One region of the Scopulibacillus cellulosilyticus genome, then DNA from elsewhere that is predicted to be linked to it. Evidence: riboswitches for the same ligand, from Rfam matches in the RefSeq annotation. Region 1 holds a riboswitch; each other region holds the start of a gene.

The links. Region 1 has a riboswitch for S-adenosylmethionine ahead of ACFQRG_RS15350 (methionine ABC transporter ATP-binding protein). Riboswitches for the same ligand answer to the same signal wherever they lie in the genome.
Region 2: another riboswitch for S-adenosylmethionine. It lies ahead of ACFQRG_RS02910 (Na+/H+ antiporter NhaC family protein); the one in region 1 lies ahead of ACFQRG_RS15350 (methionine ABC transporter ATP-binding protein).
Region 3: another riboswitch for S-adenosylmethionine. It lies ahead of mmuP (S-methylmethionine permease); the one in region 1 lies ahead of ACFQRG_RS15350 (methionine ABC transporter ATP-binding protein).

Annotation. Positions count from the first base shown of each region.
Region 1 covers NZ_JBHTCO010000020.1:33,400-41,642, reverse strand. The annotation lists gene ACFQRG_RS15365 (SCP2 sterol-binding domain-containing protein) at 1-298, shown strand, start outside; gene ACFQRG_RS15360 (TlpA disulfide reductase family protein) at 284-703, opposite strand; SAM riboswitch class I at 956-1,068, shown strand; gene ACFQRG_RS15355 (homoserine dehydrogenase) at 1,141-2,142, shown strand; SAM riboswitch class I at 2,194-2,322, shown strand; gene ACFQRG_RS15350 (methionine ABC transporter ATP-binding protein) at 2,402-3,442, shown strand; gene ACFQRG_RS15345 (methionine ABC transporter permease) at 3,420-4,088, shown strand; gene ACFQRG_RS15340 (MetQ/NlpA family ABC transporter substrate-binding protein) at 4,100-4,918, shown strand; gene ACFQRG_RS15335 (carboxymuconolactone decarboxylase family protein) at 5,038-5,364, shown strand; gene ACFQRG_RS15330 (YuzK family famiily protein) at 5,593-5,736, shown strand; gene sufC (Fe-S cluster assembly ATPase SufC) at 5,922-6,707, shown strand; gene sufD (Fe-S cluster assembly protein SufD) at 6,769-8,079, shown strand; gene ACFQRG_RS15315 (cysteine desulfurase) at 8,079-8,243, shown strand, end outside.
Region 2 covers NZ_JBHTCO010000003.1:95,135-103,377, reverse strand. The annotation lists gene ACFQRG_RS02915 (YeeE/YedE family protein) at 1-214, opposite strand, end outside; gene ACFQRG_RS02910 (Na+/H+ antiporter NhaC family protein) at 400-1,731, opposite strand; SAM riboswitch class I at 1,842-1,947, opposite strand; gene ACFQRG_RS02905 (purine-cytosine permease family protein) at 2,233-3,603, shown strand; cobalamin riboswitch at 3,646-3,857, shown strand; gene ACFQRG_RS02900 (ABC transporter substrate-binding protein) at 4,007-4,984, shown strand; gene ACFQRG_RS02895 (adenosylcobinamide amidohydrolase) at 5,032-5,703, shown strand; gene cbiB (adenosylcobinamide-phosphate synthase CbiB) at 5,696-6,661, shown strand; gene cobD (threonine-phosphate decarboxylase CobD) at 6,639-7,715, shown strand; gene ACFQRG_RS02880 (bifunctional adenosylcobinamide kinase/adenosylcobinamide-phosphate guanylyltransferase) at 7,709-8,243, shown strand, end outside.
Region 3 covers NZ_JBHTCO010000043.1:68,140-76,382, forward strand. The annotation lists gene ACFQRG_RS20020 (hypothetical protein) at 1-635, opposite strand, end outside; gene ACFQRG_RS20025 (hypothetical protein) at 1,044-2,219, shown strand; partial or broken gene mmuM (homocysteine S-methyltransferase) at 2,514-3,455, opposite strand; gene mmuP (S-methylmethionine permease) at 3,430-4,839, opposite strand; SAM riboswitch class I at 4,921-5,025, opposite strand; gene ACFQRG_RS20040 (MFS transporter) at 5,321-6,679, opposite strand; gene ACFQRG_RS20045 (ammonium transporter) at 6,854-8,140, opposite strand; gene ACFQRG_RS20050 (hypothetical protein) at 8,140-8,243, opposite strand, start outside.

The DNA of each region.
Region 1 (8,243 bases):
ATTACAGCCATTATATAAAAATAGAAGTTTTATTTTGCAATTGGACGATAAAAAAGAGACGGTTTGGATATCGTTTTGCAATGGGGAATGCGAATTATTGGATGAGCACCCTGATAATATTGATGTCTATGTTTCAGGCGAGGAAAATCAAATAGTTGCCCTTATTAACGGTTCTGAGAGATTAATGGTTTTGGAAAAAGAAGGGCGCTTAAGAATTGATGGATTAGAGCGCCACTTACTTGTCTTAGAATCACTTTTTTTGTTGACAGGAGATGCTTCGCGTTCACTTCATTACTGAACTTAATGCTTCTATAATGTCGTAAAATGATGATTTGTCACCAAAGGTATGTATGATTTGATGCTGCTGATCCATGATAACGGTTGTAGGTACACTGGAACAATTATAGGCATCATAAGTCTTTGTTCCCTCATCAAGAAGTATCGGAAAAGGGAGTTCATGTTCACGGGCAAATTGGGGACCGTCTTTTTCCGTACCTTCCCTTCCCGTAACATTAACGGTTAAGAAAGCTAATTCATCTTTATTCAATGATTGATAAAATTCGACTTTTTTAGGCAGATCTTTCTGACAATCAGGACACCATGATACCCAAAATGTAATCATAACAGGTTTGCCTTCGAAATCGGAAAGTTTAACTTTTTCTTGTGTCTGTAAATCGGTTAATTCAAAATTTGGTGCTTTCAATTTTTTAAGCCCCTTTCCATAGTTAAATCTTAAAAATTCTTTCTATGGAAAGTATAGCTTTACCAATTACATAAGTCCAGTTGACACTAAGTTAACTGGGTGATACTATATTGTTAATATTTATTATACTTTCTGAATGTTTAAATCAACTAAAGGTTGAAAGTAAAGTGCGGCTATGCAGTTGACTGTGCTTAAAGCTTGGCACCAGCCAAGTCCTATTTAACTGATAATTTTAAATTTGAATAAAGTTTTCTCTTATCCAGAGAGGCGGAGGGAAAGGCCCGATGAAGCCCGGCAACCTCCAAGCAATTGCTTGGAAAGGTGCTAATTCCTGCAGGAGTTTAAATACTCCTAAAAGATAAGAGCGGTGATAAACCCCTCTTATCGGAGGGGTTTTTTTAATACTTGAAAAACTAAATATACTTAGGAGTGGTGAAATGACAATTAATGTTGCTTTACTTGGATTAGGAACGGTTGGTCAAGGTGTTTACGAAACAGTTATTAGTCATCAAGAGGAACTGTATAAAGCTATTGGTGAAGCTGTCAGGATACCTGTCATTTTAATTAAAGATTCCTGTAAAAATAGAAAAATAAATGGCGGCGTTGAAGTGACAACAGATTTTAACGAGGTATTAAAACACCCTGTTGATGTCGTTATAGAGGCAATTGGCGGTTGTGAGCCTGCCTATAATTATCTAAGGAAATCTCTGGAAAGTAAGCTGCCTGTCATTACAGCGAACAAGGAGCTATTGGCTAAAAAGGGTAAGGAATTAAAGAAAATAGCCGATGATCATCAAACACAACTTGCTTTCGAAGCGTCAGTTGCGGGAAGTATCCCAATTCTGCATATGATTAAAGACTATCTTAAGGTAAACCGTATACAAAGAGTGGAAGCCATTTTGAATGGGACGTCTAATTTTATTTTAACGACGATGCGGGAGAAGATTCAGTCATTCGAACAATCGCTTGCGGAGGCCCAGCGGCTGGGTTATGCGGAAGCTGATCCTTCTAATGATGTTTTAGGCTGGGACGCTTTCTATAAAACAATGATCATCAGCGACCTTATTTACAATGAGCAGCCTGATTGGAATGATGTTGTCCGAAAGGGAATCGATCAAGTGACACAGGAAGATATTCTTGCCGCTGAAGAGAGCAAAGAAAAAGTCAAATTAATTGCTGCCTTATCACGATCATCTAATGGACAAATCGAAGCCAGCGTTGAACCGTTAAGAATCAAGCCGGATCATCCCCTTTACGCCATTGAGGGTGTTAATAACGCTGTAAGGGTTAAAACTGATTTGGCCGAAGATTTAGTTTTAAGCGGTCCGGGGGCGGGAGCATTGCCGACTGCAAGTGCTATTATTGAAGATTTCGTTGCGCTTTTCAAAAATAATAAAAGTATAAAGAATAATGATCCTGTGCCTTTAGGAGGGTATTGACAGAGCTTTACCCTAGTGCTAATATACTAATATCTTAAAAACTTTAAAAATCTCTTATCAAGAGAGGTGGAGGGACTGGCCCGATGAAGCCCGGCAACCACCCGGCTCTCAATTAGCTATAGCTAATTGAATGACGGGTAAGGTGCCAATTCCTGCAAGCAGCGGCTTGACAGATAAGAGGGAGAAGCGTACGAATACTTATCTCTCTATCTGTCCAGGTAGAGAGATTTTTTATTTTAGTAGGGTAAGGGGTGACAACATGATTAAACTCAATAACATTAAGAAATCTTATCATTCAAAAAAAGGTGCCGTCGAAGCGCTTAGCGGCATTGATTTAGACATAAAACAAGGCGAGATTTTTGGCATTATTGGCTATAGCGGCGCTGGTAAAAGCACTCTAATCCGATTAATCAATATGCTGGAAACACCTACTGCAGGCAGTCTCATTGTTGACGGCAAAGAAATGTCCAGCTTATCAAAAAATAAATTGCGTGAGGCAAGAAAAGACATCGGTATGATCTTTCAACATTTTAATCTGCTATGGTCGAGAACTGTAAAAGGCAACATCTCATTTCCGCTTGAAGTAGCTGGTGTCAAAAAAGCCGAAAGAAAAAAGAGAGTACAAGAGTTAATTAAGATTGTCGGCTTAGAAGGGCGTGAAAACGCCTATCCGTCACAATTAAGCGGCGGACAGAAACAGCGTGTCGGCATTGCAAGAGCCTTGGCCAATAATCCTAAAGTATTGCTTTGTGATGAAGCAACGTCTGCACTGGACCCGAAAACGACAAATGCGATACTGGATTTACTCGTTGATATTAATAAAAAGCTGGGATTAACGATTGTTATGATTACTCATGAAATGCACGTGGTTAAAAAGATTTGTCACAAAGTAGCGGTTCTTGATAAAGGGCAGATTGTCGAGGAAGGTAATGTTTTAGATGTCTTCCAACAACCCAAAATGGCGATCACAAAAGAATTTGTTAAACAAGTGACACAAAATGATGAAGCAGAGGAAGCTGTTGATTTTGTAAAACAAGCTCATCCATCGGGTACCATTGTTAAATTATCCTTTAAAGGGGATTCAGCCAATCGGCCGGTTGTTAACGAGCTATTTCAGCAGCAGCTTGTTGAAATAAATATTTTAGAAGGTAATATTTCACAAACACAAAACGGGGCGTTTGGAACTTTAACCCTTCTTATTGATGGCGCAACGCACGAAGTAAAAAGAGCAATAGATTTTATTGAAAACCAAGGAGTTGGAGTTGAGGTGATACAAGATGCTGCACAGCTTATTTCCTAACGCTGATTGGAACGAGATTTGGCAAGCCATATTACAAACGCTCTATATGACTGTCATTTCAGTTGTAGCTACAGTCATTTTAGGAATTATTTTAGGATTGTTATTATTTGTAACAGCAAAAGGCAATATGTTTGAAAATAAAATCATATATAAGTGTGTTTCAACAATAGTCAATATTTTCCGTTCCATTCCGTTTATTATCCTTATTATATTGTTGATCCCGATAACGACATTATTAGTCGGCACCATGTTAGGTTCAACGGCAGCACTTCCAGCTCTTATTGTTGGTTCTGCGCCATTTTACGCACGTTTAGTTGAGATAGGACTCCGGGAAATCGATAAAGGTGTCATTGAAGCCGCACAAGCTATGGGAGCAAGCAAATGGCAAATTATCTGGAAAGTGTTATTACCCGAATCATTGCCTGCATTATCTTCAGGAATAACAGTCACAGCAATTGCTCTTGTTGGTTTTACAGCAATGGCTGGAGTCATAGGTGCAGGCGGCTTAGGGACGCTCGCTTATAACGAAGGTTACGAGCGCGGAAATAATGATGTCACTATACTCTCAACAATTTTTATTCTTATTATTGTCTTTATTTTACAATTTATAGGGGATTTTATTACAAAAAAATTAGATAAAAGATAGGGGAAGAAAAAATGAAGAAGATATTCGCACTAGTCATTAGCCTAAGTTTAGTATTTCTTTTAGCTGCATGCGGCGCTAGTAAAGATGGAAAAGGCGGTAAAACTACAACGTTGACAGTAGGTGCTACACCTGTCCCTCATGCCGAAATTCTTGAGAAAGCAAAGCCAATATTGGCAAAACAAGGTGTTAATCTTAAGATTGTTAAGTTCCAAGATTATGTAACGCCAAATAAAGCATTAGCATCTGGAGATATTGACGCCAACTATTTCCAAACCGTTCCATATTTAAAAGTACAAGAAAAGAAAAACCATTATGACTTTAAGGATGTAGGAAACATTCATGTTGAACCGATTGGTATTTACTCAAAAAAATATAAAAGCTTAAAACAGCTGCCAAAAGGCGCTACAATTATTATGAGTAATTCCGTTTCTGATGAACCGAGGATGCTGTTGCTGCTTCAAAAAGCGGGGCTCATCAAATTGAAAAATGGCGGCAATATTAACTCAAGAATTGATGACATCACTTCTAACCCAAAACATTTAAAAATAGAAGCAAAATATGATGCAGCTATGCTTCCGAAAATTTATAAAAACGGTGAAGGGGACGCTTTGCTCATTAATACAAACTACGCATTAGATGCTGGCCTCAATCCGAAAAAAGATGCCATCGCTATGGAAAATGATAAATCTCCATACGCTAATGCGGTCGTTGTCAGAGCTAAAGATCAAAATAATCCTGCTGTTAAAAAGCTGGTAAAAGTTTTACATTCAAAAGAAATTCAAGATTTTATTAATAAGAAGTATAAAGGCGCGGTAGTTCCTGTTAAATAACATTAAAGTATCGAATGAATCAATTGTGTTCTTGACATACTAAAACTGAACTTCCATAGAAGAGAGGTATTAATGTGGAAAAAGAACACGTTTCTGCGAATGTCACTGAACAAATTCTTATGGATTATAAGACGGGGCTTCATGAATTTGAGCAGAAGATGCCCCATATTGCTGATAAATATAATGAATTTACCGCAGCCTGTTTTAAAGAAGGAGAACTTGACCAAAAGCAAAAACAATTAATTGCCCTTGGCATAAGTATCTACTCACAAGATGAGTACTGCATTGTTTATCATACGAAAGGCTGTATGGATCAAGGGTGTACTGAAAAAGAAATTCTTGAAACGATTGGCGTAACAGCAGCTTTTGGCGGCGGGGCTGCAATCAGCCAGTCTGTGACTTTAGTTCAGGATACTTTGGATGAACTGAAACAAATGAAGCACTAGACAACATTGAAATACAGAGGAATATCCAGCTATTCTGCCCTTCCAGTTGGTGAAAGCCATAGATAAGGTGACAATATCAACTATTGTCTGAAATGTAGCAAATTCCACTTTGGTAGTTAATCTTATTTATGTTAACCTAACCTTTGTAAAACATTTTGAAAGGGATGGTTTATTATTAACACCCAAAGTCAAATCAGGCTTTTACACACCAGTGAAATGGAAAAAGCGATGCACCAATCTCATGGTATTGGATACGCTGAATATGAGAGAAGCTTAGAAAAAAGACTTGAAGTTGAAAAATCACGAGAAAAAGATTACCGTAAATGTAATATTATTGCCGCTGAGCAAGACCATAAATTAAGTCAGTCATAAAAATTATTAGGAAAACCAGTCCTTATGACTGGTTTTTCCCCTTATAAGGGGAAATTTTCTACATAAACATTATTTGAAATGTAATTGGATTTGATATAAGATTGTAATGAGAATAGATTGAGAATAAAACTCTACTTATTAATGTAGAAAAAGACAATTTATGATAAATAACTGGAGGTATGACCATGTCTGTACCAAACCTTAAAATCGACAATCTTCATGTTTCTATAGAAGATAAAGAAATAGTTAAAGGGTTTAATTTAGAAATTAACGGCGGGGAAATTCACGCGATTATGGGCCCTAACGGCACCGGTAAATCTACGCTTGCTTCAGCATTAATGGGGCATCCTAAATATGAGATTACAGAAGGTTCCGTAATGCTTGACGGTAAAGATGTTTTAGAAATGGAAGTTGACGAAAGGGCTCGCGCCGGCCTTTACTTAGCGATGCAATATCCAAGTGAAATCAGCGGTGTTACGAATGCCGATTTCTTAAGAACAGCGATTAATGCACGCCGCGGTGAAGGAAATGAAATTCCGCTCATGAAATTTATCAAACAACTTGATAAAAAAATGGATTTGCTTGATATTGACCAGGAATTCGCACAGCGTTATTTAAATGAAGGGTTCAGCGGCGGCGAGAAAAAACGCAACGAAATTCTTCAATTAATGATGCTTGAACCAAAGATCGCTATCCTTGACGAGATCGATTCAGGGCTTGATATTGATGCGCTTAAAGTTGTTGCAAAAGGCGTCAATGAAATGCGTTCCCCTGAATTTGGATGCTTAATTATTACTCACTACCAACGCTTATTGCAATATATTACACCGGACAAAGTCCATGTTATGATGCAAGGCCGTATTGTAAAATCAGGCGGACCTGAACTTGCACAACGCCTTGAGGATGAAGGTTATGACGGTCTGAAAGCAGAGCTTGGCATTGAGGACGAAGCAGAAGAACAAGAAGTTTAAGCCATCAGGCATTCAACATTAGAGCATTCAAGTGTGATCTTGATGAGGTAGGAGGAATAATATGTCAACGGAAATAACAGGGGTTCAATACGACTCGGAATATATCAAAAAGTTTTCCCAAGATCGTCATGAACCGGATTGGTTTACTGAGTTTCGTTTAAAAGGACTTCAATTGGCTGAAGGGCTTCCAATGCCAAAACCTGAAAAAACGAGAATTATTGGCTGGAATTTTACTGAATTTGAACATAAACCATCAGCAAGATCTATATCTTCGTTAGAAGACTTACCTGTAAATATTAAACAATTGGTCGGACAAGGTGAACAATCAGGAAACGTACTTATTCAACATAATGGAACGCCTGCTTATCGCGCTTTATCAAAAGAGCTGCAGGACAAAGGTGTCATATTCACTGATCTTGAAACAGCTCTTAAAGAACACGGCGATTTGATCAAAAAATATTATTTCACAGATGCAGTAAAAGCTGATGAAAACCGTTTAACTGCCCTTCATGCGGCGTTGGTTAACAGCGGAACATTCCTTTACGTTCCAAAAAATGTAGAGGTCAGTGTGCCAATACAAACAATCTATTGGCAGGAAGATCCGAATGCAGGCTTTATCAACCATGTCATTGTTGTAGCTGAACAAGGCAGCTCAGTCACTTATGTTGAAAACTATTTGTCAACTGAAGAGAGCGGAGCGCCTGTTGCCAATGTCGTTACCGAGGTTTTCGCAGGAGATAATGCTAAGGTTCAATTTGGTTCAGTTGATAACTTTTCAAAAGACATGACAAGCTATTTCAACCGCCGCGGTCATGTTGGAAACAACGGCACATTAGAATGGGCTCTTGGCCAAATGAATGACGGCAATACGATTTCTGAAAATCTGACCGATCTTGTTGGCGAAGCGTCAGTTGCTGATATTAAAGCGGTTAGTGTCGGACGCGGAGATCAAAAGCAAAACTTTGTTAACTACATCAGACATTTCGGCAAGCATTCAGAAAGCATGATGCTCATTCACGGTGTTCAAAAAGATTCCGCTAACTCTATTTTTAACGGGAAAACAAAAATTGAACATGGCGCTTCTAAGTCCGACGGCGAACAAACGCAACGCGTTCTTATGCTCAGTGACCAAGCGCGCGGCGATGCTAACCCGATTCTTTTGATTGAAGAGGACGATGTTGTCGCCGGTCACGCAGCATCAGTCGGCCGTGTTGACCCTGTACAGCTTTATTATCTTATGAGCAGGGGGATTACAAAGAAAGAAGCGCAACGACTGGTCATTCATGGCTTCTTAGCGCCAGTAGTTAATGAACTGCCAATCGAAGGGGTCAGAGCTCAATTAACTGAGGTTATCGAAAGGAAAGTTCAATGATGAACATTAAGGAAGTTCGTAAGCTTTTTCCAATTCTCGATCAAGAAGTCAACGGACACCCCCTCGTTTATTTAGACAGTGCCGCAACATCACAGAAGCCGCTGCCTGTGATTGAAGCAATAAGTAAATATTACCGTGAGTATAATTCCAATGTTCACCGAGGC
Region 2 (8,243 bases), on a different contig from region 1:
TTGCGTGAAATAATGTATAACCTAACAACAAACCAACCCACAGCAGAACGCCTTGCTTAATGCCTCCAATTGAAATAGAAAAATAGCTCAGAATAATAGTTATAAGTGCAGCGGCAATAATTAAAATCGTTTGCGGAGAGCCGAGGCTATTTGTTTGTTTTTTCTCTGTTTGCTGTTCTTGATGCTTTTGAACACTATGATGAACAGTTGCCAATTCAAATCACCCCAATTCGTATAATTTTAGTCGGATTTAATATTTTATACCATCATACACTATTTCGTGTCAATAATAAACTGTTATTTTTATCCGATGACAATGGGAAAACGGTTAAACAAAAGCTTTATTTTATTAAAACTAAGAAAAGCGGCACAATCCAATTGGATTAGTGCCGCTGTAATCTACGCTTTATTTTTGGTCTCTTTCGCCTCTAATTTTGCCTGTTTCTTTCTCGGTGACAGTCTTGGAAAACCAATCATTATGGCAATAATACCGCAAATACCGATCAGAATGGGATAAAAATTATAAACCATGATGCTTACAGGAGAAATAGATGCTAATCCTGCTGCTGCTAAGAGTTGTGCGCCATAAGGAATAATACCTTGCCAGCAGCACGAGAATAAATCCAATAAGCTTGCCGATTTTCTCGGGTCAATTTGATATTGATCTGAAATATTTTTGGCCAAGGGACCTGTAATAATAATGGCGATAGTGTTATTGGCTGTACAAAGATCAGTCAAGCTGACCAATCCGGCAATACTGAACTCAGCGCCTTTTTTCGACTTGATTTTACGTGTCACAATATATAATAGATAGTCTATGCCGCCGTTATAACGGATGATCTCGACAGTCCCGCCAATGAGGATCGCCAGCATCGCCATCGTTTGCATGCTTGCGACGCCATCGCCAATTTTTTGTAAAAGACCTAACAAATGATAGCTGCCATTAAATAATCCAATCGCACCGGCAAAAATGATGCCACCGGCTAACACAATCATTACATTGACGCCGGACAATGCGGCGATTAATACTGCCAGATAAGGAAGGGTCTCCAGTATGTTGAAATGATGCTGTGTGACTTCCGCATGGCCGCCTGTTGACACGAAAGCCAGAATAATAATGGTGACAATAGCTGCCGGCAGAACGATAAAGAAATTGGTTTTAAATTTATCGCGCATCTTTGTATTTTGTGTACGAACAGCCGCAATTGTTGTATCGGAAATAATCGACAAATTATCGCCAAACATAGCGCCGCCAATAACAGCCGCCATGGATAAGGCCATTGAGATATCAGTTTGGTGGCTGATACCGACGCCAATCGGTGCCAAGGCAACGATTGTTCCCATAGAGGTTCCCATAGACAAAGAGATGAAACAGCCTATGACAAATAAGCCGACGATAAGAAGGTTTGGCGGTAAAATCGACAGCGTCAAATTGACTGTTGATTCAACGGCGCCCATGCCTTTGGCTACTTCTGAAAAAGCGCCGGCTAACAAGAAAATAATCACCATCAAAATGATATTAGGATGCCCTGCGCCTTTACAAAAAGTTTCAACCTTATTATTCAAAGACTCTTTTTGATTCATAGCCAGAGCAACGCCTGCCGCGATAAGAATAGCTACAATCACAGGCATTTTATTAAAATCACCGGATATAATACCAGTCCCAAGGAATAAAACTAAAAATATAACAAAGGGCAACAGCGCCAAAGGGTTCCCTTTACTTTTTTCCATTAAAATCACCTCTCTAATCATAGTTGTCTTGTATGCAAGTATGAGAGGCCAAATAAAAGACCTCATCTTTCCAATAAGAAGAGGTCTTATAAAATATATAAGAAACGCCCTTCTTATCTTCCAAGCCTAAAGCTTGCTGGATTTGGCACAGCACTCTCTGTGGAGTCCGCTGCCGAGACTTCATCGGGCCAGTCCCTCTGTCTCTCTTGATAAGAAGATTTATTTAGAAGATGTTCAAACAGTCCGGGAAAAATAGCTGTCGAAGCGGTATAGTGCTCCTGCGCCGAAGATTACTCACAGAAGTATTGCCGCTTCTCGTCGCAACTCGTAGTAGTTCGAGATGTAACGCTCGTTCCTCCTTTTTGAACAATCACTTTAAATTCATTTTTAATACTATCTTACAATAAAGCGTTTAGGTTATAATGTCAATTGGAAAATTTCCATTTTGAATGGTTTGAAAATTCTAAGGCTGCGGAATCCAAAAATGGGGGAATTTTTAAAATGGACAATAATAAGCCGGTTATACTGCCGCTGGAAAAAAGAACCGGAAAACAAAAAGAGCTTTTTTTCATATGGTTTGCTTCAAATATTGGCATTTTAGGATTGGTTTATGGCGCTATTCTCGTTAGTTTCAAACTGAGTTTTTTACAATGCCTTTTAGCCGCGGCTGTCGGTTCTCTATCTTTTGCATTGGTAGGGTATTTAGGTATACCTGGAAAGGGGGCTGGGGCATCGACCTTTGTATTGTCGAGGGCAGCCTTCGGAATAAAAGGAAACTATATCCCTACTTTAATTGGATGGATAAACCTTGCAGGGTGGCTGTCAGTCGGTGTTGTAACAGGTACATTAACTTTATTATCTCTATTTGGCGCTTTTGGTTTTAGTTCTACTAAAACGTTAACAGTCATCAGCTTAATTATTTTTTCAGCTTTAATTATTGTATCAAGTATTTTTGGTCAAGAAACGCTTGTAAAGATTCAAACATGGTTTACATATGTATTTGGGATATTGACGCTAGTCGTCTTATTACTTTTAATACCAAAAACGAATTGGGGCGAATTATTGAGTATGAAGAGCGGAGAATGGCTGGGCAGTTTTCTGCCGGCTGTATCCATTATCATGGCAGGTACGGGCATTAGCTGGACTATCGCGGCAAGCGACTATAGCTGTTATCAAAATCCAAATAATTCTTCGAAATCAATATTTGCAAGTATCACTTTAGGGGCGTTCATTCCTTTATTCGTTATAATAGGTGCCGGTGTTCTGATGACGACTTCAGTATCTGGATTATCCACATCATCAAATCCAATCGATGCGATTAGTCATGGATTGCCTAAATGGATGATCATTCCCTATTTTATAACAGCGCTTGGCGGCTTAATCCCGCAATGCATCATTGCTTTGAAATCTGCAAGGGTCAATTTAGAAACGCTGAATATTAAAGTTAATCACGCATCGGCTGTCACCATACACGCGTTAATTATGATATTCTTCACAATATATGTTTTGTTTATTTCTGAAAATTTCTTGGGAAATTTTCAAACGTTTCTCGGGCTCCTTGGGGTTGGGCTTGCATCATGGGCCGCAACATTCCTTATTGATTATATTTGTATAAGAAAGCGAGAGGGCTATGAATTAAGGCTGCTGACGGATAAGGATTATAATCAAGTAAACTATCGAGGTGTATTTAGTTGGTTGATAGGGGTTGTCTTCGGGCTGTTATTTACAAATTCACCGTTTTTTAACGGACCGTTTGCTATAGGGATATTCAGGGACAGCAGTTTAGGAGTCATCCTGGCTTTTGTTGTCAGCGGATTAATATCTCTCATACTTATTTCTTACAGTTCTAAAAAAGTTAGGAGAAATATATAAAATTTTAGGAAACCTTAGTATAATAGATATTAAGCCAAAAAGTACATAGGTTATGATTCAGGTGCTGAAAGCTTTGCTTGCAGCTTAAAAGGGAAGTTGGTGAAAGTCCAACGCGGTCCCGCCACTGTAAATGGAAAGCGGTCTAAGAATGCCACTGTATGATCGAAACGCTTAACGAAGTTAAGTGTTCATATGGGAAGGTTTAGACTGCAATGACCATGAGCCAGGAGACCTGCCTGATTCAGAACACCAATGGCCTACGCGGATAGGGAGGTGTTGTTTAAAAACAGTGCACATTATTTAAAATAATGAGGATTTCTTATGTTTTTAACACACGCGGCGCATCTCCAATAGGCAGGGGATGTTTTTTTAATGCCATTAAACAGACGAGGGGGAACTTTCAGTGAAAAAAAGATTACTGGCGTTATTCTTAACGCTTATGGTCATTTTTGGCTTATTAGCAGGGTGCGGAACAAGCAATAATGACCAAAAAGCTAACAAAAACAGTCAATCCAAAACCGAACAAACGGCCTTTCCGGTAACAATTAAAGATGGTCTCGGGGATAAGGTAACGATTAAACATAAGCCTAAAAGAATCGTCTCGCTTATTCCAAGCAATACAGAAATTGCCTTTGATTTAGGTTTGAACAAGCAAATAGTTGGTGTCTCAGATTTTGATAATTATCCTAAAGCCGCTCTTAAAAAGACAAAAATCGGCGGGGAAAACATGAATGTGGAAAAGATAATCTCGTTAAAACCTGATCTTGTCTTAGCTCATGCATCATCTGCTCATAACAGCCGGGACGGCTTAAAGCAGCTTCGTGAGGCAGGTATTCCGGTTCTTGTTGTGAATGATGCAGAAAGCTTCAATCAAGTCTATCAATCTATTCAAATGATTGGACAAGCGACAGGGACAAATAAAAAAGCGGATCAAATCATAAACGATATGAAATCGAAAGTGGCTGCTATTCAAGAAAAAGCGAAGCAAGTGCCTAAAGATAAAGAAAAACGGGTCTATATTGAGGTTTCGGGGTCCCCGGATATTTATACCGCCGGTCAGGGAACCTTTATGAATGAAATGCTGAATATCATTCATGCGAAAAATGTTGCTGCTAATCAAAAAGGCTGGGTGAAGATATCGGAAGAGTCAATTGTGAAAGATAATCCCGATGTTATCTTAACGACATACGGTTATTATCAAAAAAATGCCGTAAAGAACTTATTGAAGCGTCCAGGCTGGGGTAATGTTGCCGCTGTTAAAAATAAGCAAGTCTATGATGTGAACAGTGACCTTGTTAATCGCCCGGGCCCAAGGTTGGTTGACGGCTTAGAGGAAATGGCTCAAATGGTTTATCCGGATGTATTTAAAAATAAGAAGTAAATCAACACAGCTTTTGAACAAGTCCTGATAGAAAGTGAGAGAACGGAATGATAAGCTCAAGCCTTCTTCAAGTAACAAGCGAACGGATTTTATTGGATTCACCTATTCAGCTTCGGACTTTATCTTCGGCAGTCATTGGCGGAGGAACGGGCTTTTACCGGACATTTGTCAATCGTCATGTTAATAAAAACTACTGTTGTGATAATCCCAAGAAGGAATTGCGGGATTATTTAGTAAAGCAAGGTCTTGATCCGGCTGATACACTGGCAATGATGACAGCCGCCCGGCTGGAAGACGCTGCTTATATGGATATTAATGAACAAGATTTCTCTGTACTCATCGCCGTAACAGCAGGCTTAAGCAATGCAGTCGATGCCGCCCATAGTAAGGCGCATCAAGTCCAGCCAATGAGCGGAACAATTAACACGTGGGTATTTGTGAACGCCAGGCTTGATGACCAAGCATATACACAAGCGATTGTTACGGCTACAGAAGCAAAAGTCCGCGCCCTGGATCATTTAAATATTAAAGATCCGGTGACGAATACTAGGGCATCAGGCACTTCAACAGACAGTGTGCTGGTTGCCGCAAGTCAACAAGGCTGTTATTTGCCATATGCCGGCACGATTACGCTGCTTGGGAAGGCGATTGCTTCAGGAGTTTACCAATGTACGGTTAAGGCCATTCAAAACTATCAATGTCGGATAAGTCATGATTAATCATCTAATTGCTATCACAATAGCTTATTTGATAGATTGGATTCTTGGTGACCCAAAGTGGCTGCCGCATCCCGTACGCTTTTTTGGAAAAGGCATTGCTTTTTTTGACAGGCATTGGAATATAGGGCGTCATAGAAAGGTAAAAGGGCTGTTAACGGTGATCTTGTTGCTTGTTATTGTGTTTGGGCTGAGCTTATTCATTGTCATACTCGCCTGCTGGGTTAATAAGTGGCTGGGTGTGGCTATCGAAGCTATACTCATTTGGACGACGATTGCAGCAAAGGGGCTGAAAGAAGCGGCGGAGCAGGTTTATGAGCCGCTGCAAAAAGGTGATCTGCCGCAAGCAAGAAAATATTTGTCTTGGATCGTCGGCCGTGATACAGATCATCTGCCGGAAGAGGAGATTGTCAGAGGGACTGTAGAAACGGTTGCTGAGAATGTTTCTGACGGTGTAACGGCGCCAATCTTCTGGGCCTTTATCGGCGGGGCGCCGTTTGCCCTTATTTACCGGCTTATTAATACTTGCGATTCCATGCTGGGTTATAAAAGTGAGAAATACCTTGAATTTGGTTTTGCGGCCGCAAAACTGGACGACCTTGTGAATTGGCTGCCAAGCCGGATAACTGCGATACTGATAATAATCGTAAATAAAGCTGTTCCGCCGTTAACCCGCTGGAAAAGTTTCGCCATATTAAAGCGTGATGCCAGGAAACATCCAAGTCCTAACAGCGGTTGGGGAGAGGCGGCTGTTGCTTCCCTTTTAGGCATTCAGCTTGGCGGCGTTAATTATTACAAAGGTGTTATTTCTAACCGGGCAAAACTGGGTGACCCGCTTTTTCCTTTAAGCACCGGACATATTCTTGATACTGTCAAGATGATGAAACGTACAGTATTGTCTTTCATCCTTGTACTTTGGCTAATTGGAGGAATCATTTATGCTGCCAGCTCATGGATCTAATCCCGAACATCTCATCAAACAGCTTGATATGGCTGTCCCGGAAAAATTAATAGATTTTAGTGTTAATACCAATCCCTTTGGCCCGCCGGCTGAGCTTCAATCCGTATGGCAGTCGCTGTACAAAGAAATTGCTGACTATCCTGACCCTTATGCAAAGGCATTAAAGGCTGGTATCAGTGCACAGGAACAAATAGACGGGAAACAGCTTCTCATTGGCAACGGCGCCTCTGAACTGATTCATTTAATTGCACGAATGTTTCAGGGGCGTCACGTTCTAATTGTTGATCCGACTTTTTCGGAGTATCGGACAACCTGTGAAGCCTATGGCTGTCATATAGCATCCTTTCAACTGAATGAAGATGACGGCTGGCAGCTAAATGCCAATCAATTATCAGAGGCTTTAAATGGGAAGGACGCCGTTTTTATTTGTCATCCGAATAATCCAACAGGTGTGACATATAGTCAAGAAACGCTGCTTAAAGTTATAGAAGAAGCGTCCAACCTGGGCGTTTATGTCGTTATTGATGAAGCTTTTTATGATTTTTGCATCGAAGAGATCTCAATGAGCAAATATGTAACGGATTATCGTCATCTCATTATCTTAAGATCACTTACGAAAATGTATGCCTTGGCAGGAATCCGCCTTGGCTATATCATTGCTGACGAAGCTGTGATTAACCACCTAAAGCGCTTTCAGCCCCATTGGAGTGTAAACACATTGGCGCAAAAGCTGGGTGAACTTTGCATAAAGCAAACAGCCTTTGTACACCAAACTAAAAATAATATAGGGCTTGAACGTTGCCGTTTATTTCCCGTTTTAAAAGATTTAGGTTATAGATTAAGTCCAAGCAAAGTAAATTATTATTTGCTCCGGGAAGAAACAAAAAAATCGGCAAGACCTTTACTGCGCTTTTTAATTGAGCGCGGCATTGCGGCCAGGCATACAGATAATTTTATAGGTTTAAACGGTAAGTTTTTGAGATGCGCCATTCGGACACAGTCAGATAATGATCAATTATTAAAAGCGTTAAAGGAATGGAAATCCATATGCTAGTATTTATAAGCGGCGGGGTCCGCAGCGGCAAGAGCAGCTGGGCCGAACGCCTGGCTGTAAGTAAAGTTTTGCAATTAGGAAATGGCAGGCTTAATTATATTGCAACTGCAGTCAGAACCGATAAGGAAATGGCAGAAAGAATTACTCACCATCAGAAAAAAAGGTCAGCGGACGGATTTCAGTGGCGAACATGGGAACAGCCGGAACGGATTGAAAAAATTGCAAACAATTTTACAGAACAAGATGTTGTCTTGCTTGATTGCTTAACAACACTTGTCAATAATGAATTCTTTTCTTTTTATAAGAATCAATCTGTGTTAAAAACCAGAATCGAAGCTATTATCTCGGGTATTAAACAAATGAAGGCACGAGCGGCTTTGGTCGTTGTCGTTTCTAATGAACTTTTTCAAGACATAACTGATTACAATCCATTCGTACTGGATTACTTGAAAACGCTCGGATATCTTCATCAAACAATAGTGAAAATAGCCGGAGCGGCATATTTACTTGAATTTGGGCGTGCGAGAC
Region 3 (8,243 bases), on a different contig from region 1:
AGCATATTGCCGTCGACCTTTAAGGCACGCGGGTTATAATAGCCATAAACCTTTTCAAAGCGCTCACTATTTTGAAGCACACATTTCCCGCCGCGATGTTCGCGCAGTCCATACCCGCCTTCAGTGCTGTTCATATGATCAAACTGTTCTTGATCGACAAGCGTCAGCCAAATCTCCGTTTCAGCACCGGTAACCGGGGCGATGATAGCCGGCAGCGCGCCGTATGGTGCCAAAAAAGACCCATAGACAATATCCGAATCTTTTATCGTTGCCCGGTAGCAAATCGTCAGATCGCTCATATCCGGAGTTAACCCGAATTTATAAGCTAATTGCGCAAGACAAACGTTTGACCCATAGCCAAGCAGCGGAATCCGTTCAGTAATCGGCGCAGCCTGTTCCTTTTTCAAAAATTCCTTCACCGTCATTTTTACCGTACTCGAAAAAGCAAGTGTACCGAGCAGGTCATCGCGCTGTGAAATATGAATCGTACAATCTTCAACGGCTTTTCCATGTTCTTCTTCAATTTTATGGGCTTTTCCTTTATAAAAAATAAACGATGAGACCGGGCGCGGACCGGGGTAAATATCCGGGTGATCATAAGGACTTAAATTAAAAGGTTTCGATTCTCTATACATTTGGGACCTCCATAAAAATTTCCATTGTTTTATCCGTTTATCATTCTTCTGAATTTTACCAAACTCAAATTGAAATTGAAAAATTAAGAGGAGCACTTTTTATTTCATAAAAAAATTATCTGTTTTTGTCGACTTTTAAATTTACAATGTTTCCAGCAGGGGCGATAATGGTTGCGCTTACTAAAAAATTTAGTATTAATTGCCTTGAGTGAAATTTCAAAAAATGACTATTCAAGGCCTTTATCTTATGATAAAATCCTTAAAACATAAAGAATAATTTAAACATTGGTATAAGAAAGCAGTCATACAGTTAAGGACCTGTCCGAAAACCAAAAAGACTATTTTCATAACTTGCCGCTTTATTATTCTAAAAATTCATTAAACTATTTCATAAAAGGGGTCTTTATAATGAATGAACCAATTTTTGCAGCCATGCTTATTTTATTTTTATTGGCTGTTGGCGAACTTATTTCTATTATGACAAGAGCGAGAATTCCTATGTTACTTGTCGTTCTTATAGGATACTTGATCACGCTTTGGACAGGCATCTTCCCAAAAAAGATTATTGATTCATCAACTATAGGCACATTTGGAACGTTAATGATTGCACCGCTGATCGTTCATATGGGAACACTCGTCCCGTTTAAAATTATAAAATCACAAATTAGAGCGGTCATTATCGCTTTATGCGGGGTCGCGGTTGCTGCTGTACTTATTCTTGCCATTATTACGCCTATGTTTGGTTATTCGTCAGCAGTAGCCGGGACAGGACCTTTAACCGGCGGCACCATTGCATTTATATTAACCGCCCAAAAACTGAAGGCTATCGGCCAGACTGGCTTAGTTACCATTCCAGCTCTTATTCTTGCAATACAAAGTTTAATCGGTATGCCGCTTGCCTCATTCTTTCTGCGCCGTCATGCTAAGCATGTCAAGAAAACACTTAATCAGGCAGCTTACACAGAGGTTGCTGCTGCTGCAGACCCTGAAAGCATACTCACTGATTCAAAAAGAAAGACTTGGATTCCGAAAAAATATCAAACGCATGTCATCCTTTTATTGCAGCTATTTATTGGCGGAGCATTAGCTATTTTCTTAGGCAATTTAACCGGCATTAATTATAGCTTATGGGCATTAGTCATTGGTCTAATCGGTGCATATATCGGCTTTTATAATGATAAGATGCTGGAACGTGCGAACTCATTCGGCATCGCTATGGTCGGGATTATCGTGATTACGATGAGCTCTATGAATGATGTAACGATCCATATGTTTGTTGGCTATTTACCGGTCGTTCTCGCCATTATGGCAATAGGTATTGTCGGGATTATCGCAGGCGGCTTTGTTGGGGCAAAATTAATGAAGTGGAACATGAATAAAGGGATTGCAGTAGCCTTAACAGCTTTATTCGGATTCCCCGGTGACTATCTGCTCTGTGAGGAAATCAGCCGCAGTGTCGCTGATAACGAAGCAGAACAGAAAACCATTTTTAATGAAATCCTTACACCAATGCTTGTCGGCGGCTTCACAACCGTCACCACCGCATCAGTTATCATTGCAAGCATCTTAGTTCAGACTATTTAATTGAATATAATTAATCAAAAAAACTATGTCTATAAATGGGATAAGAGAATTGACATGTATATATAATCGCTTAGCTAAAAATTTACAATTTTACTCTGGACTAAAAACAAACACAAATAAAACATGTAAATTAGAAAGAAATCATTTATGAAAAAGAATATCAATCATACTTAAAACCGATTCCCTTATTTTAGGAAATCGGTTTTGTTGCTCTATCTAAGCCGACAAAATATTTTCCACCTACTTATTAATAGACTTTTGTATGGACTTGGATATTACTATATACTCTAGAGGTTAACGCAATTTATTTGCAATCTCCTTAATATGATGGGGTTCTGTTCTGCAGCATCCTCCGATTAATCGTGCTCCTGCATCGTACCATTCCTTGGCTTAAACATCGAAAGACTGACATGATTCTTGGCCATGCCATGTTTTAGTTTCCGGATCATAGTTTTCACCGGAATTCGGATAAACGATAATTGGCTTCTTCGTATTTGTACTTAACACATTGATGGCTTCTGTGACAAACGATGCTGGGGCGCAATTGATGCCAATTGCGGCAATTTGATCATGATCATTAAACATTTTTGCACACTCTTCCAACAAGGTACCGTCACTGATTGTCTTGTTATTTTTCAAAGAGAAAGATAACCAGGCATATGATTCCGGAAAGTCTTTTAATAATGAGGCTAATATCTTTGCTTCTTGCAGAGAAGGAATTGTTTCAAACGCTATTAAATCAGCACCTGCTTCGATCAAAGCTGCCATTCTTGTACGATGAAATTCCGCTAATGTTTCATCTGTAACATTATAGTTTCCTGCATATTCTGAACCATCTGCAAGATATGCCCCATAAGGCCCTACCGATGCCGCAACCAATGGCTTCGGTCTAAATGCCTGCATATCTTGCTGCCAAAAATCATCTCTTGCTTTGCTGGCAAGCAGTACAGTCTTTTTAATTAACTCTAAAGCCTCTTTTTCTTGTATTCCACGTTTAGAAAATCCATTAATAGTAGCTTGATAGCTTGCGGTGATTGCACAATCAGCCCCCGCACGAAAATAGTCAGCATGAACCTGGTAAATCACTTCTGGACTTTCCAGCAGTACTCGCGCAGACCAAAGAGGGTCATTCAAATTGCAGCCATACCGTTCAAGTTCTGTAGCTAAAGCGCCATCCAGAATCATAACTGAATAATCTCGTAAAATAGCATCAATGGGATTGAGTTTTGTTAACATATTTTACTCCTCTCTTCTTCAATCTTTGCGTGAAATAATAACTTCCATAGCAAATAAAAATAAACGGAATACCGCAATAAAGGGCGATTCGTTGTGTAGGGTCAAATGCAATGCCAATACATGAAGCAAGACAAAGTACAAAAGAAGCGATTGGTACAATAGGATATAGCGGTGTACGGTAGGCCAAATCCTGTACTGAATTTCCCTCTTTAATATATTGTCTGCGAAATAGAAATTGCGAAACACTGATACTCATCCAAACAATAACCACAGCTAAACCCGAAATAGATACAAGCACGATATACACAGTTCCTGGTGCAAAAATACTTGAGAGCAAAGCTAAACCGCCGCCTATCATACTAAAAATAATAGCGACCAGCGGTACACCCCGTTTGGTTAACTTTGCGAAAACCGGCGATATAGTCTTTTTATTTGCTAGTGACCAAAGCATTCGGGAAGAAGCATATAAACCAGAGTTTGCCGCAGACAAAATGGCTGTCAAAATAACAAAATTCATAATATCAGCTGCGTATGGCACTCCAATTCGTTCGAAAACTGCTACAAAAGGGCTTTTTAATACTCCCGCATCCGACATTGGCAATAATGCAGATAAAATAACGATCGTTCCTACAAAAAAGATGACCAATCTCCACAATGTTGTGCGAATAGCCTTTGGGATAGTCTTGGCCGGATTTTTCGTTTCTCCAGCTGCAATGCCAATTAATTCAGTTCCAGAAAAGGCAAAATTGACTGCAAGCATTGTCATGATAATAGCAAAAGTACCATTAGGAAATAATCCGGCACTGATAAAGTTAGAAAAGAATGGAGCTGCCTGTGAATTCTTCATTGGAATAATGCCTACCATTGCTGCTACGCCTAAAATAATAAATACGACAATTGCTATGACCTTTACAGAAGCAAACCAGAACTCCGATTCAGCGAAAAACTTAACCGTCAGCGCATTTAATAAAAAGATCAAAATGGCAAATAGTGCACTCCATATCCATACATTAATAGATGGAAACCATCGTTGCATAAGCAAACCTGCAGCTGTAAACTCAGAACCTAATGAAACAGTCCAAGTCAGCCAATACAACCAAGCAACTGTATAACCTGTTCCTGGCCCAATGTATTTCGCAGCATAGCTGTGAAAGGCACCCGTCTCAGGCATATGTACAGATAATTCCCCTAAACATAACATGACCAGATAAACGACTACTGCTCCAATCAGATACGCGAGAATGGTGCCAAATGGGCCGGCCTGTTGGATGGTATAACCTGAACTAAGAAATAATCCGGTTCCAATAACCCCGCCAAGAGACAGCATAACAAGATGTCTTACTTTCATTTTCCTTTGAAATTCCTGCTTTCCTTCGTTACCCATCATACTCTCCTTCTTCATCATCCAGAAAAAACAAAAACACACTCTAAAGAAGAGTGCGTTACCGACAAATAAAAACGTACGCTCTTATCTATCAGGGTTTATCACCCACTGGAATTAGCACAGTATCTTAATAGATCTGTTGCTGAGGTTTCATAGGGCCAGTCCCTCCGCCTCTCTGGATAAGAAATATTTTTTAATAACTTTATCAATTTACGAATTAAACGTCAAGAGAATTCTGCACTTTTACAAATTATGGTCCTTCTAGCACTTAATCTAATTCTTTAATGGTAAATCTTTTACAGATGTCTGTTGCGTTTACTTGCCTCTGCGTAAAATTGGCATCTACTGCTGCAAATTTTTTCCTAACGTATAAAAAGAATCCCAATTTATCTATGAAACATAAAGATAAATTGAGATTTTAAACTAGGGAATCTTAACATTGTAAATCTGCATTTTACTATATATTTTTTTATTTTAGTTACTAAATCTCCTCTAACTCCTTCTTATTTGTCTTAGGCCCAAAACCTCCGATTGAAATGGCCACAATCAACATAGCAACCGAGATAAACCCAAAGACACCGACAACACCAAATTCATGAAGCAATCCAGCGATGATGAATCCCGAGAATACAGAACTTAATCGGCTCCAACCATACGTAAATCCGACACCGGTGGCACGAATGCGTGTTGGATATAACTCCGCCTGGTAAGAATGGAATAAAGTGCTGAACCAGTTATTAAGAAGCGTAATAATAATTCCCATTAGAATAATCAAAGAAGGTATTCTAGTCAAAGAAAAAATAGTACCAGCCACAGCGATTGCGATTGAAATAACAACGATCATCCACTTTCTTTCAAGCCGGTCTGATGTTAACATACCTAAAATTGGGCCAAATGGATTTGCCAAAGCCATGATAAATGTATAGAAGAGTGAATGGACGAGCGTAATACCCTCACTTACTAATAAAGTCGGTACCCAGGAAGCAAACCCGTAAAATCCGATAGTTTGAAATAGATTGAAAACTAACAGCATAATTGTCCGCGATCTGTACGGCGGTTTCCATATTTCTGAGAACTTCCCCTTCTCTTCCGCCTTAACTTCTTTGTGTTGGACAGGCGGCAGTAAACCGACTTCTTGTTCAATCATTTTCTCCAAATGTTTCATCGTTTGATCAGCTTTGTCTATTTGACCATGCTGCTCTTGCCAGCGCGGCGATTCCGGGAGACCAAGTCGAATCCACCAAACAAAAACAGCACCAAGTCCACCGATCAATACAACCCAGCGCCATCCATCCATTAAGAAATGTGTTGGAACAAGCAGATAGGCCAGCAGGGTAACAATAGGAACAGCCCAAAATGTAATAAATTGACTATACGCGATATAAAAACCGCGTTTCGATGAAGGCGTCATCTCAGTAATATAAGTGTCAATGATCACTAATTGTGCGCCAACACCAAATCCGGCACATAACCGAAATATGTCGAGCCATACAGCAGATGGTGCGAAGGCCATACAAATAGTAAAAATAGAGTATATAAGAAGCGAGTAAATATAACCGTTGCGCCTGCCGACTTTATCACTGACATATCCAAAAATTAAAGTCCCAAAAAACATACCTAAAAAACCGGCGCCAACAAAGTAAGCCATGCTCCCTGTCGTTAATAATTTTTCATCTATAAGTGCCGCACCGATGGAGCCGACTAAAAATAACTCATAAAACTCAAAAAAGCCTCCGATAGAAAGCTTGGCTACAAATTTAAGAAAATACTTGGACATCGGAAGGCGGTTCATCCGATCGACAACTGCAGCTTGTTGTTGCTTTTGATATTGTGTTGACATTTTTTTCACCCCTAGAGTCTGTTCTTGTCGAAATAGTAAAAATTATGTTAGCAAATTGTTATAATTACGAATATACTACTTAATTTATGGGCTGTAAATAACAAATTATTTCAAAAATTAAAAAGGAGCCGGATAAAGACTTCCATCTTTATCCGGCTCTTATGCTCCCGTCATTTAATTGGACTCTATATCATCTTCCTGATATTTGATGTAGCGGTCTTCATGATTAATAAAATCGTGTTCCCTATAAGCTGCTATCATACCATGATAACTAATATCCAATCCTACTTCCTCTTCCTCTTCAGTTGCGCGAACAGGGATCCATAATTGAATGACTTTAAGCCCTAACCACGTTAACGCAAATCCCCATAGGCTCAGTATGGCAAGCCCTAAAATTTGGATGATCAATAAGTGCCAGCCCCCGCCGGTAAAAAGTCCGCCATCTTTCGCAAATAAACCTACTGCAATCGTCCCCCATATGCCTGAAACAGCATGAACAGGAAAAGCCCCCACAGGGTCATCGATACGTCTCGCTTCAAGCCAATTTGTTGCGAACATCATGAGCAAACCGGAAACCGCTCCAATAAGAATGGCAACTTGATCACTGACAAATGCACATCCTGCTGTTATGCCAACCAAACCTGCTAATGAACCATTAATGACAGAAGGCGCATCCGACCGATGATAACGAAATAATGTATAAATCAATGTCGTCGCACCGCCTGCTGCTGCGGACAGCATAGTCACAATAGCGATATGCCCGATCCTGCCATCTGTTGCGCTTAGTGTACTCCCGGCGTTAAAACCGAACCAGCCGAACCATAATAAAAATGCACCAACTGAAGCTAGAGGAAGATTGCTTGGTAAAGCGACTGTACTCGTACCCTCAGGTGTCAATTTTCCTTTACGGGGGCCAATAAAAATGGCAGCTGCCAGAGCTGAGAACCCCCCTAACGTATGAATCACCGCTGAGCCGGCGAAATCTTCCATACCTAACTTTCCTAACCAGCCGCTGCCCCAGACCCAATGCCCGGCAATAGGATAAATAAGTGCTGTCATTAAAACAACGAATAGTAAATAAGCCCGAAAATTAATGCGTTCAGCTACTGCACCTGATACGATTGAAATAACTGCAATGACAAATGCAGCTTGGAATAACCAAAATGTATCCAAAGAAATATGAAGATTTAAATGGGAGGGGTGGTTCGCTAACATGAACCCGTCCGTGCCAATTAACCCTAAAAAATCATTTCCGTACATAAGACCAAAGCCGATGAGATAATAACAAAGCGTTCCTATTGTAATATCAGCAAAGACTTTCATAATAATGTTGACATTGTTTTTATGCCTGACAAATCCTGCTTCGAGGAGCGCAAATCCCCCTTCCATAAGCAAAATCATAGCCGCAGTTAAAACAACCCAAATTGTGTCCAAACCTGAACTTACTGTATGAATGGTCATTATTGCAACCCCTCCATTTCTTTCAAGATTCTTAGTTCTTCAATAATGGCTGTTGACAAAACGATTTCGCTTTCAGATGGCCTATTTTCCAAAAACCTTAATG